4 regions of the Streptomyces sp. NBC_00887 genome follow, and region 1 is predicted to be linked to each of the others. Evidence: riboswitches for the same ligand, from Rfam matches in the RefSeq annotation. Region 1 holds a riboswitch; each other region holds the start of a gene.
What was found. A riboswitch is a leader RNA that binds a small molecule or an ion and turns the genes downstream of it on or off. The one in region 1 is predicted to bind cyclic di-AMP.

Region 1 (3,959 bases):
TCACCGTTTCCGTGCTCGCCCTCGTGATCAACGGCGTCGTCCGGCGCAGCAACGAGCAGCTGGCCTCGGCCCGGGTCATCGCGGAGACCGCGATGCGCGCGGTGCTCCCGACGCCGGACGAGCGGATCGGCGGGCTGCTGGTCGCGGCGCGGTACGAGGCGGCGCAGGCGGACGAGTTCGTCGGCGGTGACCTGTTCGCCGTCGCGGACACCCCGCACGGGGTGCGGCTGGTCGTCGGGGACGTACGGGGCAAGGGGCTGGCCGCCGTGGAGGCGGTGGCCGTGGTGATCGGGGCGTTCCGGGAGGCCGCCGAGCAGGAGCTGTCGCTGGAGGGTGTGGCGCAGCGGCTGGAGAGGGCGCTGGCGCGGGAAGGGACCCAACGCGGCGGGCTCGACTCCATGGAGGGGTTCGTCACCGCGGTGCTCGCCGAGATCCCGGCGGGTTCGGGCAGGTTGCGGATCGTCAACCGTGGTCACCCCGAACCGATCCTGCTGCACGCGGACGGGGCGCTCGAGGTGCTCGCGCCGACCGTGCCCGCGCTGCCGATCGGGATGGACCTGGGGGTGTGGCCGGACCGGTCGGACGAGTGGGAGCTGCCTGCCGGGGCGACGCTCCTGGTGTTCACGGACGGTCTCTCCGAGGCGCGGGACGCCGACGGGGTCTTCTACGACCCGGCGGCCCGGCTGCGCGGCCGGATCTTCCCCGGGCCCGACGAACTGCTCTCGGCGCTCACCGACGACGTGCGGCTGCACACGGGGGGCCGCGCCGTGGACGACATGGCGCTGCTCGCGGTCGGCCGGCCCGCGCGGGGGCAGCCGGAGCGGCGGACGACTGTGAAGATCGTGGGGCGGGGCGATGGATGAGTCGTTGCCACGGTGCGTAGTCGAAGGACACCGCTCCGCATAACATGTGACGCAACGTCAGAAACTGGTGCTCCGACGGGGAATACTCAACTCGCCCGTTTCGGACCGTTAATCCCCTGAAAGTCCATGTCGAAGCTGTGAATGATCAACGGGAACAGCTTGGAATCGGACCCGGGTGTCTATTAACGTTCGATAACGCAGCGCGGTTGTCCCAGTCGTCGCAAGAGGCGGCACCGTGCGCGAGCGCCGAATTCCGCAAGGAAACCGGGGAACCACCTACATGGGGTGAATCGGACACCTGTGTCTCGTGAGAGGCAGAGGGGCCCGTAGGAGACCTTCCTGCTCCGAACCCGTCAGCTAACCCGGTAGGCGAGAAGGAAGGAAAGGAGTGCGCCCACGTGGCGTCCAATCAGCCTGCCCCCGAGGCCCCGTCACCCTTCAGGTCCGACACCGTCGGTGACGAGGACAGGACGTGGGAGGAATGGAACCCCACCGAGGAGTCCATCCGTCCCGTACGCGGCAGGCACCGTGTAGCCAAGCAGCGCGGCCTCGCCCGTAGCTCCACCGTCCTCGGTGTCGGCGTCATCGCGGCCGTCGGCGCGGGTGGCATGGCCACTGCGCAGAGCAAGCCGCCGGTCTCCATTTCTCTTCCCGATTCCATCGCGGACAATCTCCCCGACGCCAAGTCCCTGCCCGGTGTGAGCGCGTTCATGTCGGACGACTCGGCGGACAACGGCACGGTCGCCGTGGCCTCCCCGCTCACCACGGCCGGCATCACGGCCGCCGAGGCCGAGCAGGGCACGAGCAACGCCGGTGAGGCGCTGCGCGCCCGCATCCTCCAGCAGGCCGAGCAGCAGCAGGCCGGAGCCGAGGCCGAGGCCAAGGCCGCCGAGGAGAAGGCAGCAGCCGAAGCGGCCGCAGCCGCAGCCGCGAAGCAGCAGAGCGAGGCCGAGGCGAAGGCCGCCGCCGAGAAGAAGGCCGCGGAGCTCGCGGCGAAGAAGAAGGCAGAGGCCGAGCGCCTCGCCAAGCTCGCCGCCAGTTACGCGCTCCCGACCTCCTCGTACACGATCACCTCGACCTTCGGCCAGGCCGGTTCGATGTGGTCCTCCGGCTACCACACCGGTCTCGACTTCGCGGCGCCGACGGGCACCCCGATCAAGGCCGTGCACAGCGGCACGGTGAAGTCGGCGGGCTGGTCGGGTTCGTACGGGTACCACACCGTCATCGAGCTGGACGACGGTACGGAGGTCTCGTACAGCCACCAGTCCTCGATGGACGTCACCGCCGGCCAGCGGGTCACCACCGGTGAGACCATCGGCCGCGTCGGCGCCACCGGCAATGTGACGGGCCCTCACCTCCACCTGGAGGTCCACACCGCGGACGGCTCGGGCATCGACCCGATGAGCTGGCTGCGCAGCAAGGGTCTCTCGATCTGAGTTCTCCCGGTCCGAGGGCTCCGCGGTGTGTCCGCCGAGCCCTCGCCGGTTCTCCGCCGAGCGTTCGCGCGGGCGGACGGCCCATCCGAACCCCGTCGGACGGCCCACCTGAACTCCGGCGGCCCTGGCGCTCCCCCCGACGTCAGGGCTGCCGGTCTGCCCGTGGTCCGCATCCATCGGAATAGTCGCCTGAGCGGACTGGTTTGTTCCAGGTATGACTTCACTCCGCACACTCGGTTCCTCGAGCCTCCAGATCTTCCCGCTCGCACTCGGCGGCAACGTCTTCGGCTGGACGGCCGATGAGGACGGGTCCTTCGCCGTCCTGGACGCGTACGCCGCGGCCGGCGGCAACTTCATCGACACGGCCGACTCGTACTCCGCCTGGGCCCCGGGCAACGAGGGCGGCGAGTCGGAGACGCTCGTCGGCAAGTGGCTCGCGTCGCGCTCCAACCGCTCCGACATCGTCGTCGCCACCAAGGTCGGCGCCCACCCCGAGTTCAAGGGGCTCGCCGGCGCGACCATCAAGGGCGCCGCCGAGGCCTCGCTGCGCAGGCTCGGCACCGACCACATCGACCTCTACTACACGCACTTCGACGACGAGACCGTCCCCGTGGAGGAGATCATCACCGCGCTCGACCAGCTGGTGAAGGAAGGCAAGGTGCGCGAGATCGCCGCCTCCAACATCAGCCCCAAGCGGCTCCGGGCCTCCCTGGAGTTCTCCGAGCGCGAGGGCCTCGCCCGCTATGTCGCGCTGCAGCCGCACTACAACCTCGTCTCGCGCGACACCTACGAGGGCGAGCTCCAGGACACGGCAGCCGAGGCGGGCCTCGCCGCCGTCCCGTACTTCGCACTGGCCTCCGGCTTCCTCACCGGTAAGTACCGGTCCGGCACAGCGGTCGAGAGCGCACGGGCCGACGGCGCGGCCAGGCACCTGGAGTCGGAGCGCGGACGCAAGGTGCTCGCCGCGCTCGACAGGGTGGCCCAGGAGCACGACGCGGAGATCGCCACGATCGCGCTGGCCTGGCTGGCCGCCCGGCCGACCGTCGCCGCGCCGATCGCGTCCGCCCGCACGGTCGGGCAGCTGCCCGCACTGGTGGCGGTGGCAGACCTGCGGCTGACGGACAAGGACCTCGCGGACCTCACCGAAGCATCCGCCTGACACCTCATCCGCCGGGCTACGCGGGGGGTGGGCGGCTGTCCCGCCGGTGGCCGTCGTGCAGATACGGGTTGTACCCGCCGTAGTGCCGGTGCGGTGCGGGGAGCTGCTGTTGCGGATACGGAGCGGGCTCCTGCGGGAACCTGCGGGGGGACGGGACCGGGGCCATGGGGCGCAGGGCGCGGAACCGGCCCGTCGCGTGGGCCGCGTACGTGAGGGCGGGGCCGGCGACCTCCCGGCGCTGCCACAGGTGGTGCAGAAGCTCCTGCTCGCGCTCGGCGAAGTCCGGACCGGGTGTGTCGCGGCGGGCTCTCCGGCGCAGCACCGCCAGGGAGGTCGCGAACGCCTCGTACTCCGCGACCGCCTGTGCCGCGGCCTTGCCCCGGGCCCGGTCGGAGGTTCCGTGCCAGTGCCGTGCCATGTCGCGGGCCATGCCCCTGGCCCGCATCGAGGCGAGTGACAGTGGTTCGGCGGGAGTCAGCCAGCCGGCCGCCGCGTAGACGG
Region 2 (3,959 bases), 2.5 Mb from region 1:
AGATAGACCACCCGGTCAGGTTTTGGTAAAGCCGGAATAAGCAGAGGGGCGGTGCGCCGCCGCGCACCGCCCCTCTTGGGCTCACCGAGCCGCCCGATTGCGTCAGATGGAGACGCCGTGCGAGCGCAGGTAGGCGATCGGGTCGACGTCCGAGCCGTAGCTCGGGCCGGTGCGGACCTCGAAGTGGAGGTGCGGGCCGGTGGAGTTGCCGGTGGAACCGGAGAGGCCGATCTGCTGGCCGCCGGTGACGGTCTGGCCGGCCGAGACGCCGAGCGACGACAGGTGGGCGTACTGGGAGTACATGCCGTCGTCGTGCTTGATGACGACCTCGTTGCCGTACGCACCGCTCCAGCCCGCGGAGACCACGGTGCCCGGGCCGATGGACCGGACGCTGGTGCCGGAGGCGGCCTGGAAGTCGGCGCCGGTGTGGTAACCGCTGGACCAGCTGGCACCGGCGACGCGGTACTGGGTGGAGACGCCACCGTCGGCCACCGGGGTGGTGTAGCCGGAGCTGTCGCTCTCCGAAGCACCGGTGGTGTCGGCGGCGTTGGTGGCCGTCGACGCCTTCTCGGCCGGCGCGGCGGCCTTCGGGGCCGACTCCGCCTTCGAGGGGGCAGCCTTCGACGGGGCGGCCTTCGACGGGGCGGCCTTCGACGGGGCGGCCTTGGAGGGCGCGGACTCCGTGGTGGAACCGGATGCCTTGACGCCGAGGGTCAGCTTCATGCCCGGGAAGATCAGGCTCGGGTTGTCGCCGACGACCTCACGGTTGTCCTTGTACAGCTTCTCCCAGCCGCCCTTGACCTTCTTGTCGGCCGCGATCTTCGCCAGATAGTCACCGGCGACCACGGAGTAGGTCCTGGGGGCGCCCTGCTTCTTCGCCACGGAGGCGGCCGGCGCGTGGTGCGCCGCACTGGCGGCCGCGGGCTTGGCTGCGGGCGCGGACTGCTCGGCGGCGAACGCGCCGGTGGCGCCGATCAGCGGAAGGGCGAGGACGGCGCCGCCGGTCCCTGCGGCGAGGACGCCGCGGGAGATCGGGCTGGCCTTCGTACGACGGTGCTTACCCTTTGCGGGCATGGGGAATTCCTCTCCGGCGCCTGCGAGGTGAGCTGTCGGGTTCGGACTGGAGATGCCCGGCCGCGCTGAGCGCGTCTTGACCCCAAGCCGTTCCGGATCACTCCGGTCGGCGGCTTACCTGGTTCCCCCGCTCCTGCCACACGTGAGTCGGTGCGGATTCCGGGCGGCGGCAGGATGAGGCGTTCCGTCCGGATTGACGGTGACCGTAAGCGAGTCAGGACGCCGGGAACAAGCCACCGGTTGCGTACCGGAATGAGCGGTTCAATTCCGTTACGGAATTCCGGTCACACTCCGTGGATTACGGATCTTGGCTTTCCGCGCGGCGTAAGGATTACCTCTCGGCAGTTTCGCCACACACCGTCACGGATATGATCCCGCTCACCTGCCGAGCCCCATCTCCCATGCAAGCGGGGCATGTTCTGCTAAATACACCAATACGGACATGTCATGCTCGCGGGCCGCCGGTCACCCCGGCAGGAAAGGCGCCGAAGGGCGAAACGATTGCCCGATGAATCCATGTCGTATCGTCGCGGGCGTGCCCCCGTCGGCGAGCGGCGCCGACGCCAGACACTCCAGGAGTCCTTGTGACGCAGCAGCTGCCAGAGGTTCCGTCGACAGACGCCGAGCTGACCGGGGTCCGCAACTTCCGCGACGTGGGCGGCCTGCCGACCACGGACGGCGGCAGGGTGCGCTACCGGCGCCTCTACCGCAGCGGCCACCTGGCGCACGCCACCGAGACGGACACGGCATTCCTGGCCGGACTCGGCCTGCACACCGTCTTCGACTTCCGCAACGCCGCCGACCACAAGCTCGACGGCCTCGATGTGGAACTGCCAGGCGTCCGGAATGTCAGCATTCCGCTCTCCGACCCGGCCGACGGCGCCGAGTTCTGGCGACTGGTGCGCGACGGCGACATCCAGCAGCTGCGCTCGATCCTCGCCGACGGCAAGGGGACGGCCCGCATGATCGCGTCGTACCGGTCGATCATCACGGACCGCACCGCGGAGCACAGCAGGGTGCTGCACGCGCTGGCCGAGGACAGCGTGCCGGCGCTGATGCACTGCGCGGCGGGCAAGGACCGGGCCGGCCTGTCGATCGCGATCTCGCTGCTGGCCGTCGGCGTCGAGAAGGAGGCCGTCGAGGCCGACTACCTCAAGTCCAACGACGCGCACCGCCGCTACAAGGTGCGGCGCAGCGACACGTCGTCGGCAGGGATGTCGGACGAGGTGATGGAGCTACTCAACCCGCTCTTCGGTGCGCATTCCGACTACCTCGCCGCCGCCTTCGCCGCGATCGAGGAGACCTGGGGCGGCACGGACCGCTACCTCAGCGAGGGGCTGAAGCTCGCGCCCGAAACCCGCGAGAGGCTGCGCGAGCGTCTCGTCGAGGAGGCGTAGCGCAGGCGGTCAGCCTTTGCCCGCCACGGTGAACAGGAGAAAGAGGAAGGCCGCGACGACGTGGCCGGCCACCAGGTAGGCGACGAGCCGGATGACCACGCCGCGGGGCATCTTCCGCTCCTGCGTGTCCTTGCTCCCCCGCGGGCGCGGGGTGAGCGGGTCGTAGTGCTCCGAATCGGACATGGCAGTCCTCTCTTTCGGGTCTCGGGCCGAGTTGACCGGTGTGCGGCAGGGGCGGTGGGGCGTGCGAGGTCAGCGAAGGTGCGTCCCACTGCCCAGGCACAGCTCCGCCGAGGGGCTCTGCAGCAGGGTGTGGACGAAGAGCAGCTCGGCGCCCCCGCGGTCGAGCGCCGCGATCCGGTGCGGGGTGAGCGAGTCGAAGTGCGCGCTGTCCCCCGGCCCGAGGTCGTGCACGGTCTCCCCCAGACTCACCCGCAGCCGCCCGTCGAGGACGTACAGCCATTCCTCGCCCGGGTGGACGCGTACGAGATCGCTCTGGGCCCCGTAGGGGACCCGGACCCGCAACGCCTGCATCGCCCGGCCCGAGCCACCGGCCTGCTGGTAGATCCAGCCGTCGGCTTCGGCACCACCCGAGGCACCACCCGAAGCGCCACCCGGGCCGGCGCCCGGAGCGCTGCCCGCGGTCCCGCCGAGCGCGCCGCCCGGAGCGCCCGCGAACGGGCCGCCGCGGACGATCGCGTCACGCTCGGGCGGCATCTCGCCGAGGAGCTCGGAGACCGTCGTACCGTAGATGCGGGCGAGCCCGAGCAGCATCGGCAGTGACGGCTGCCTGCGGCCCGTCTCGAGCCGGGAGAGGTGTGCCGGGGAGAGATCGGCCCGCCGGGCGGCGGCCTCCAGGGTGAGCCCCCGGTGGAGGCGCAGGTCGCGCAGGCGCGGAGCGATTCCGGGCAGCTCGTCGGCCACCCCTCCGTCAGGAGGATTCATGGCTCCATTGGGCCAGGAGCTTTCCTCGGAGGCAAATTTCTTGCCTCCGAGGCAAAGTGTCAGCGGTTGGCGACGGCCTGCTTGACCAGCGTCCTGCCGAAGTCCCACATCAGCCCGCCCCCGCTGTGCGCGTCGTCCATGACGGCCGTGAAGGCGGCCACGAAGCGGTCCACCTCGCGCTCACCGATGACCAGTGGGGGGATCAGCTTGATCACTTCCAGGTGGTCGCCGGAGACCTGGGTGAGGATCCGGTGCTTCTGCAGCAGGGGCACGACCACCATCTGGGCGAAGAGGCCCTTCCTGGCCGCCTGCAGCATGGTCCAGCGGCTGCGGAGTTTCAGCGAGGAGGGCCGGCCGAACTCGATCCCGATCATCAGCCCGCGTCCGCGCACCTCGTGCAGCAGCTCGTAGCGGCCGACGAGCGCGGCGAGCCGCTCCCGCAGCAGGTCACCCGTGCGACGGGCGTGCGCGACCGTCTCCTCGTCCTCCATCACCGCGAGGACCGCGAGCCCGGCCGCCATGGCCTGGGCGTTCGAGCCGAAG
Region 3 (3,959 bases), 1.7 Mb from region 1:
CGGGCAGCGGGCTGACCGGGCTACGGAGCCGGGTCGACGCGCTCGACGGCCTGCTGCACATCGAAAGCCCTCCGAAGGGACCGACCACCATCACCGCGGAGCTGCTGTGCGCGTAATGCTCGCCGAGGACTCGACGCTGCTCCGGGAGGGCCTCGTCCGGCTGCTGGCGGAGGAGGGGCACGACGTCCTCGCCGCGGTGGGCGACGGAACGTCCCTCATCCAGGAGGCCGGGGCGCGGACACCGGACCTCGTCGTCGTCGACATCCGGATGCCTCCCACCCACACCGACGAGGGGCTGCGGGCCGCCCTGGAGATCCGCGAGCGGTGGCCGGCGGTCGGCGTACTGGTGCTGTCCCAGCATGTCGAGCGCACCTATGCGGCCCGGTTGCTGTCAGGGGGCGCCGAGCGGGTGGGGTACCTGCTGAAGGACCGGGTCGCGCAGGTCGACGAGTTCCTCGACGCACTGGAGCGGATCCGGGCGGGAGGTGTGGTGCTCGACCCGGAGGTCGTACGGCAGCTGGTGCTCCGCAGTACCCACAGCGATCCGCTGGCCGGGCTGACGCCCCGGGAACGCACGGTCCTGCAGGAACTGGCGCAGGGCCGCACCAACGCCGCCATCGCGCAGCGGCTGCACCTGTCGCTGAGTTCGGTCGAGAAGCACCTCGGCTCCGTCTTCGACAAGCTGGAGCTGCCGAGCACCACGGAGTACAGCCGCCGGGTCCTCGCGGTGCTGCACTACCTGAAGTCGTAGGACCGGCGCAGGAGGCCGGGACACACGGACGGGTGGTGCGGATTCGTCCGAACCCGCACCACCCGTCGATCGTGCTCAGCTGTCACACAGCCGTGTGTCAGTAGGCCCCGAAGACGTTGTCGATCGAGCCGTACCGGTCTGCGGCGTAGTTGCACGCTGCGGTGATGTTGGCGACCGGGTCATAGCTGTCGGTCGACGTACCGGGCACGTGGTAGGCCTCGAAGGTCGGGTCGATGACCTGCAGCAGGCCCTTGGACGGGATGCCCGCGGCGGCGTTCGAGTCCCAGTTGTTGATGGCGAGCGGGTTGCCCGAGGACTCACGCATGATGTTGCGGTGGATGCCGTCGTAGCTGCCGGGGATGCCGTGCTCGGCCATGACCGCCAGCGACTCCTTGATCCAGCCGTCGAGGTCGTTCGTGTACGTGGCCGGCTGGGCCGCGGGAGCGGCGGCGGGCGCGCCCTGCGCGGCGAGCTTCGTGCTCGTGCGCTCCGAACGGTCGGCGCGGTCGGCGCTCTTCTCGGCGCGGTCCGAGGCGCCGGAGGCCTTGGGTTCGGCCTTACCCGACTTCGCAGCCTTGTTCTCGGCCTTGGCGCCGATGGTCAGCTTCAGACCGGGGCGAATCAGATCGGGGTTGTCGCCGACAGCCGCGCGATTGTCCTTGTACAGCTCCTGCCAGCCACCGCTCACGGAATGTCCGCGTGCGATCTTGGCGAGGGAGTCACCCAAGATCACGGAATAGGTGACGGGTGCGGACTTCTTGGCCGCAATTCCCTTTGCGGACACAGCAGTCGACGTCGACGCCTTTTCGATGGCGACCGGCTGGGCCGGTGCTGCGAAGGCGCCGGTCGCACCGATCACGGGGAGGGCCAGAGCGGCTCCGCCCGTGCTCACGGCGATGATGCCGCGGGTCAGTGAACTGGTCCTGGAACGACGGTGCTTACCCTTTGCGGGCATGGTGAATTCCTCTCCGTCGCCTGCGAAGTGAGCTGTCGGGTTCGGGCTGGAGATGCCCGGCCGCATGCGAATGCGACTTCACCCCGAGCCGATCCGGATACCGGATCGGCGCTTACCTGGGTCCCCCGCTCCTGCCGTACGTGAGTGGTCGGGTTACCGGACGGCGGCAGGATTCGGCGTTCCATCCGGAGTGAGGGTGACCGTAGGCGAGAAATAGCGAAAGGAACAAGCCCCGAATTGGTGATCACAATTCATTCGCAAGATCGATCGATGGAAATTCGTGTAATCGACCCCACACGGCGAAGCCAACTTTCTTGGCGCACAAGGGGACCGGCCGACGGCTGTCGACGTCGTCGGCGTGACAGGTGACGCTGGTCACTGAGTCCGATAAGGGCGATTTGCTCTGTGCCGAAAGATCACAGGCCGCACGATATGGGGCCTTATGAATGACGGGATCAATCCCAAGAATCGACTAAATCAGGCAAACAGCTCATTGACGTCACATCTGCGCATACCGCGGCCGTCCGTGTGGAACCGATCCACGCATGACCGACAGCGCGAGCCCCAGCACCTGGAACCCGCCGATCACCGTCCTGGCCGTACAGCCGGGAGATCCGCCCTTCCGCCTCGTGGAGATCGACGGAGAGATCGTCGGCAGGGCGACGGCGATGACCGACGTGCTCGTCATCGCCAACGCGGCCGGAATCACCGTCCATGACCTCGACGACCCCGCCACGGTGCGATGGGTGGGCGGCGACAAGCTCACCTGGCGGCCACGCTGAGCAGCGGACGGTACGTCCTGCCCGGCAGAACGTGACCCGGAGCTCGCCGCCGGGCCGAACAGCGCCCGGGAGGCGCGCCGCCTCAGCCCATCAGCCCGGCGGCGACGGTCGCACCCAGTTCCCAGCACGCCTCGATGTCGGCCTTGCCCGGCTCGCCCGTGACTTTCACGGCGTCGGCCGTACGGCGCCATCCCAGGCCGGTCGTGATCGACTCCATGGCCCGCAGGGCGCCGGTGACGTCGCTGCCGCCGTGCACGTAGTAGCCGAAGGGCCGGCCGCGCGTCGCGTCCAGGCACGGGTAGTAGACCTGGTCGAAGAAGTGCTTGAGGGCGCCGGACATGTAGCCGAGGTTCGCCGGGGTCCCGAGGAGGTAGCCGTCGGCGGCGAGTACGTCGGAAGCGGTGGCGGAGAGCGCCGCGCGCCGTTCGACCCTGACCCCTTCGATCTCCTCCGTGGTCGCACCGGAGACGACGGCTTCGAACAGCGCCTGACAGTTCGGCGAGGGCGTGTGATGCACGATCAGCAGAGTGGCCACACCCAGGACCCTGCCGCCCGGAACCGCCGACTGCAAGCGAGGCACGCGCCGGCGGTGTGCACGGCTCGTCTGCGCGGCGTCCGGAGTCGCCCCGCAGGAGGCGGGTACCGCCTCGGCGTTGGCCTGCACGTCCCAGCAGATCGGCGGCGCCGCAGGCCTCGCGCTGCTCGTCGCGCTGGCGACCGCCGGCCTGCCCGGGGACGCCCCGGCCATCGTGGACGTCGCCGACGGTCTGCGCACCGCGATGTGGGTCGGCGGTGCGGCCTCGATCATCGGGGGCCTTCTCGCCTTCACTCCCGGGAAGCCGGGGACTCCCGGACCCCGGCCCGCCGTCGAGGCGCCGAGTCCGGCGATCGACGAGGTCGGGGCGCGCAGCAGCGGCTGATGGGCCTGCCCCCGACGGTTCATGGCCGGAGCCTCCCCCGGCGCCGGCCATGAACCCTTATCCTGTTCTGCCACCACCAGCACGCCCCGCCCCCCGACTTGGTGACCTCATGTCTCAGCAGCACACACATGACGACTCCTGGATACGGCGCTTCGCGCCCACCGCGCAGAGCACGGCCCAGCTCGTCTGCTTTCCGCACGCGGGAGGGTCGGCGGGGTACTTCCGCCTCCTGGCCCACGCCCTCGCACCCGGGATCGACACACTGGCCATCCAGTACCCAGGGCGTCAGGACCGGCACGGGGAGCCGCTCCTCGACAGCGTGAAGGGGCTGGCCGACGCCGCCTTCGCCGTCCTGCGCCACCGGCTCGACCCCCCCTTCGCCTTCTTCGGCCACAGCCTGGGTGCAGTCGTCGCCTTCGAGGTGGCCCGCCGGTTCGAGCAGCAGACATCGCACGGACCGGTACGGCTCTTCGCCTCCTCCCGCCGGGCGCCGTCGATCGCACGCAAAGGGACGATCCATCTCCGTGACGACGACGGCCTGGTCGCGGAGA
Region 4 (3,959 bases), 1.0 Mb from region 1:
CCGGCTGGAGGGCCAGGCGGCGTTGGCGACGCTGCTGCGACGCCTCCCCGACCTGCGGCTCGCTGCGGAACCTACCGATTTGCGATGGCGGGGCGGGCTCATCATGCGCGGACTGCGCACTCTTCCCGTGGAGTTCGATCCCGGACACCGCGCCGAAAAAAGTGACACTCTGTCAACTCTGTGACTTTCACGTGATCTCCGCTGCATCGACTTGTGACACACGTTCGAGTGCGGCTAGGTTCACCGTTCGACTCACCAGTCACACGTCAGTCACACGGAAGGCAATCCCATGGGCTCCGCGAACGGCAGACACCGTCGCCCTCGGCAGGCACCCGCCATCGTCGTCGCCGCAGGCGTCACAGGGTCGGCCATCGCCATCCCGCTGCTCGGCGCGACCGGTGCGCACGCAGCCGACGCCTCGACCTGGGACCGGGTCGCCGAGTGCGAGAGCGGTGGCATGTGGAGCGCCGACCTCGGCAACGGCTACTACGGCGGCCTGCAGCTCTCGCAGGACACCTGGTCGGAATACGGCGGCACGGCGTTCGCGCCCCGCGCCGACCTGGCCAGCCGCTCGCAGCAGATATCCGTGGCGGAGAAGGTGCTCGACGACCAGGGGGTGACGGCGTGGGCCAGCTGCGCGGTGATCTCCGGGCTCGCGCTCGACAACACGCTCCCGGGTGTCGACCCGGGCAGTGAGCCGACCACCGAGCCGTCGGACACAGCGACCCCGTCCGACGACGCGTCGGCCACCCCCTCGTCCGATGCGTCGGGCAACGCGAGCGGGAACAGGAACACGGACAACCGCGGTGGCGAAACCGGCAAAGCCGACAAGTCGACCGGATCCGACAAGCCTGACTCCTTCCCCTCGCCCGAGACGTCCGAGACCTCTGACGGCTCGACGGGAGCGCCGGGCGGCAAGCACCGCGGCACCCCGGCCCCGGAGGCGAGCGCCGGAACGGGCTCGACGGACGGGCGCGAGTCCGGCCGGCACGCGTCGCGCGGTGACGCCGACGCGCGCGACGGCGGCGACGGCACCTACACCGTCCGCACGGGCGACAACCTCTGGGCGATCGCGGACGCGCAGGAACTGCCCGGCGGCTGGACGGCGCTCTACGAGGCCAACAAGGACGAGCTGGGCTCCGACCCGGACCTGATCCTTCCCGGACAGAACCTCGACCTGGGCGCACAGGCGGACGAGAAGACCGCCGGGGCCGGTGCGGAAGCCGCTGCCGGCAACTGATCCAATTCGGGAAAACACCCCAAATCCGGGGGCAGTTCAGAGGCCTATGTCCACTTATGTCTAAGTGAGACATGGGTCTCTTTGCGTCAACTCACGCTTCTTGCCCGCCCGGTTCGCCGGCGATGCCTCCGACCTGCGAAAACGATCCTTCACCTGGTGCGGGTAAGGGCTGATTGTCCGTGATGTCCATCTTTGAATGTGGGGGTTGCCTATGTCTACGGTCGGAACCGCTCGCACCGCGGGCACCTTCGACCGTCACGCCGAATCCTGCCGTCGGTCGAAGGGATCGACGCGTAAAGCGCCGTAGGCAGGAGCGGGGGACCCAGGTAAGTGCCGGACCCGGCCGTCGGAAGACGGGCGAGGGCCGGCTCGGGGTGAAGTCGCTTGCCAGTGCGAGCGACCGGGCAACTCACAGGCCCGAACCCGACAGCTCACCTCGTAGGCGTCGGTGAGGAGAACCATGCTGCTTTCGAGCAAGGGCAAGCACCGTCGCCCGTCCAAGGCCGTCCGTATCGCCACCCTGGCCGGCGTCACCGGTGCCGCGGTCGCCGTCCCGCTGATGGGCGCGACCGGTGCCTCCGCCGCCTCCGTCGCCACGTGGGACGCCGTCGCGCAGTGCGAGTCCGGTGGCAACTGGTCCATCAACACGGGCAACGGCTACTACGGCGGTCTGCAGTTCTCGCAGTCCAGCTGGGCAGCCGCCGGCGGTACGCAGTTCGCCGCCCGCGCCGACCTGGCCAGCAAGGCCCAGCAGATCACCGCAGCCGAGAAGCTCCTCGACCTGCAGGGCCCGGGCGCCTGGGCCTGCGCCGGCGCCGGCGGCCTGACCGACGACGGTGTGGACCCGGGTGTCGACGCCTCCGCGACGGGCGCCGACAAGGCCGCCCAGCCGGAGCGCAAGGCCGAGCAGCCCACCACGCGCAGCGAGAAGCGCACCGCCCCCGAGGCGTCGAAGACCGTCACGACCCCGACCGGCGACAAGGTCAAGAAGGGTGACGGCGAGTACAAGGTGAAGGCAGGCGACACCCTGAGCACGATCGCCGACGCGAAGAAGGTCAAGGGCGGCTGGCAGAAGCTGTTCAAGCTCAACGACGACATCGTCGAGGACGCCGACCTGATCTTCCCGGGTCAGCAGCTCCACCTGAAGTAGTCCCGGGTCTCTCCTCCCCGAAGGCTTCAGGGCCGCGGGAGGGTGTCCGGCGGCACCCGACGCGTTCCCTCCCGGCCCGGCGCACTCACCCCCGTGTGCGCCGGGCCGGGGTCGTTTCCGCGGTGTGCCGCAGGGGCGCACCGCGGACGGGATCGTTCAACTCTTGTGGTTACTGGTCAGTAGATTTCTGGACCTTTGCCCGGAATGCAGGCCCTTGGGTCCTTTTTCGTCCCAGGGGACGGGCGGTCGGCCGATGCAGGGGGCCGAGCCGGTTAGGCTCGGGGCGCAAGGCCACAGTGACCCTGCACAACCAGCGTCATATCCCAGAAGGAGATGCCTCGTGCCGTCCATCGACGTCGTCGTAGCCAGGGAAATCCTCGACTCCCGGGGCAACCCCACGGTCGAGGTCGAGGTTGGCCTCGACGACGGCAGCACGGGACGTGCTGCCGTTCCGTCCGGCGCCTCCACCGGTGCGTTCGAGGCCATTGAGCTTCGCGACGGTGACCCCAACCGCTACCACGGCAAGGGTGTCGAGAAGGCCGTCCTCGCCGTCATCGAGCAGATCGGCCCGGAGCTCGTCGGTTACGACGCCACCGAGCAGCGCCTCATCGACCAGGCGATGTTCGACCTCGACGCCACCGAGAACAAGGGCTCCCTCGGCGCCAACGCCATCCTCGGCGTCTCGCTGGCCGTGGCCCACGCCGCGTCCGAGGCGTCCGACCTGCCGCTGTTCCGCTACCTCGGCGGCCCGAACGCGCACCTGCTGCCCGTTCCGATGATGAACATCCTGAACGGCGGCTCGCACGCCGACTCCAACGTGGACATCCAGGAGTTCATGATCGCGCCGATCGGCGCCGAGTCCTTCTCCGAGGCCCTTCGCTGGGGCGCGGAGATCTACCACACGCTGAAGAAGGTCCTGAAGACCAAGGGCCTGTCCACCGGTCTCGGTGACGAGGGCGGCTTCGCCCCGAACCTCGAGTCCAACCGCGCCGCCCTGGACCTGATCCTCGAAGCCGTCAAGGAAGCCGGCTACGTTCCGGGCCGCGACATCGCGCTCGCTCTCGACGTCGCCGCGTCCGAGTTCTACAAGGACGGCGTCTACGAGTTCGAGGGCAAGTCCCGCTCGGCCGCCGAGATGACCGAGTACTACGAGGAGCTCGTCTCCGCGTACCCGCTGGTCTCCATCGAGGACCCGCTGTACGAGGACGACTGGGCCGGCTGGAAGGTCATCACCGACAAGCTCGGCGGCAAGGTGCAGATCGTCGGTGACGACCTGTTCGTCACCAACCCCGAGCGCCTGGCCCGTGGCATCGAGGAGGGCTCGGCCAACGCCCTGCTCGTCAAGGTCAACCAGATCGGTTCGCTGACCGAGACCCTGGACGCCGTCGAGCTGGCCCAGCGCAACGGCTTCAAGTGCATGATGTCCCACCGCTCCGGTGAGACCGAGGACGTCACGATCGCCGACCTCGCCGTCGCCGTGAACTGCGGCCAGATCAAGACCGGCGCCCCGGCCCGCTCGGACCGTGTCGCCAAGTACAACCAGCTGCTGCGCATCGAGGAGATCCTCGA

Region 2: another riboswitch for cyclic di-AMP. It lies ahead of OG844_RS14285 (peptidoglycan DD-metalloendopeptidase family protein); the one in region 1 lies ahead of OG844_RS25785 (M23 family metallopeptidase).
Region 3: another riboswitch for cyclic di-AMP. It lies ahead of OG844_RS17930 (transglycosylase SLT domain-containing protein); the one in region 1 lies ahead of OG844_RS25785 (M23 family metallopeptidase).
Region 4: another riboswitch for cyclic di-AMP. It lies ahead of OG844_RS30590 (transglycosylase family protein); the one in region 1 lies ahead of OG844_RS25785 (M23 family metallopeptidase).

What each region holds. Positions count from the first base shown of each region.
Region 1 covers NZ_CP108788.1:5,644,868-5,648,826, reverse strand. The annotation lists gene OG844_RS25790 (PP2C family protein-serine/threonine phosphatase) at 1-863, shown strand, start outside; cyclic di-AMP (ydaO/yuaA leader) riboswitch at 1,098-1,250, shown strand; gene OG844_RS25785 (M23 family metallopeptidase) at 1,262-2,299, shown strand; gene OG844_RS25780 (aldo/keto reductase) at 2,514-3,458, shown strand; gene OG844_RS25775 (PrsW family intramembrane metalloprotease) at 3,475-3,959, opposite strand, start outside.
Region 2 covers NZ_CP108788.1:3,131,964-3,135,922, forward strand. The annotation lists gene OG844_RS14285 (peptidoglycan DD-metalloendopeptidase family protein) at 103-1,074, opposite strand; cyclic di-AMP (ydaO/yuaA leader) riboswitch at 1,079-1,237, opposite strand; gene OG844_RS14290 (tyrosine-protein phosphatase) at 1,659-2,471, shown strand; gene OG844_RS14295 (DUF6126 family protein) at 2,481-2,654, opposite strand; gene OG844_RS14300 (helix-turn-helix domain-containing protein) at 2,724-3,416, opposite strand; gene OG844_RS14305 (aspartate aminotransferase family protein) at 3,476-3,959, opposite strand, start outside.
Region 3 covers NZ_CP108788.1:3,943,741-3,947,699, forward strand. The annotation lists gene OG844_RS17920 (sensor histidine kinase) at 1-116, shown strand, start outside; gene OG844_RS17925 (response regulator) at 116-751, shown strand; gene OG844_RS17930 (transglycosylase SLT domain-containing protein) at 849-1,706, opposite strand; cyclic di-AMP (ydaO/yuaA leader) riboswitch at 1,711-1,895, opposite strand; gene OG844_RS17935 (hypothetical protein) at 2,252-2,488, shown strand; gene OG844_RS17940 (flavodoxin family protein) at 2,571-3,023, opposite strand; gene OG844_RS17945 (hypothetical protein) at 3,016-3,408, shown strand; gene OG844_RS17950 (thioesterase II family protein) at 3,518-3,959, shown strand, end outside.
Region 4 covers NZ_CP108788.1:6,681,920-6,685,878, forward strand. The annotation lists gene OG844_RS30580 (cytochrome P450) at 1-184, shown strand, start outside; gene OG844_RS30585 (transglycosylase family protein) at 290-1,240, shown strand; cyclic di-AMP (ydaO/yuaA leader) riboswitch at 1,530-1,700, shown strand; gene OG844_RS30590 (transglycosylase family protein) at 1,701-2,390, shown strand; gene eno (phosphopyruvate hydratase) at 2,731-3,959, shown strand, end outside.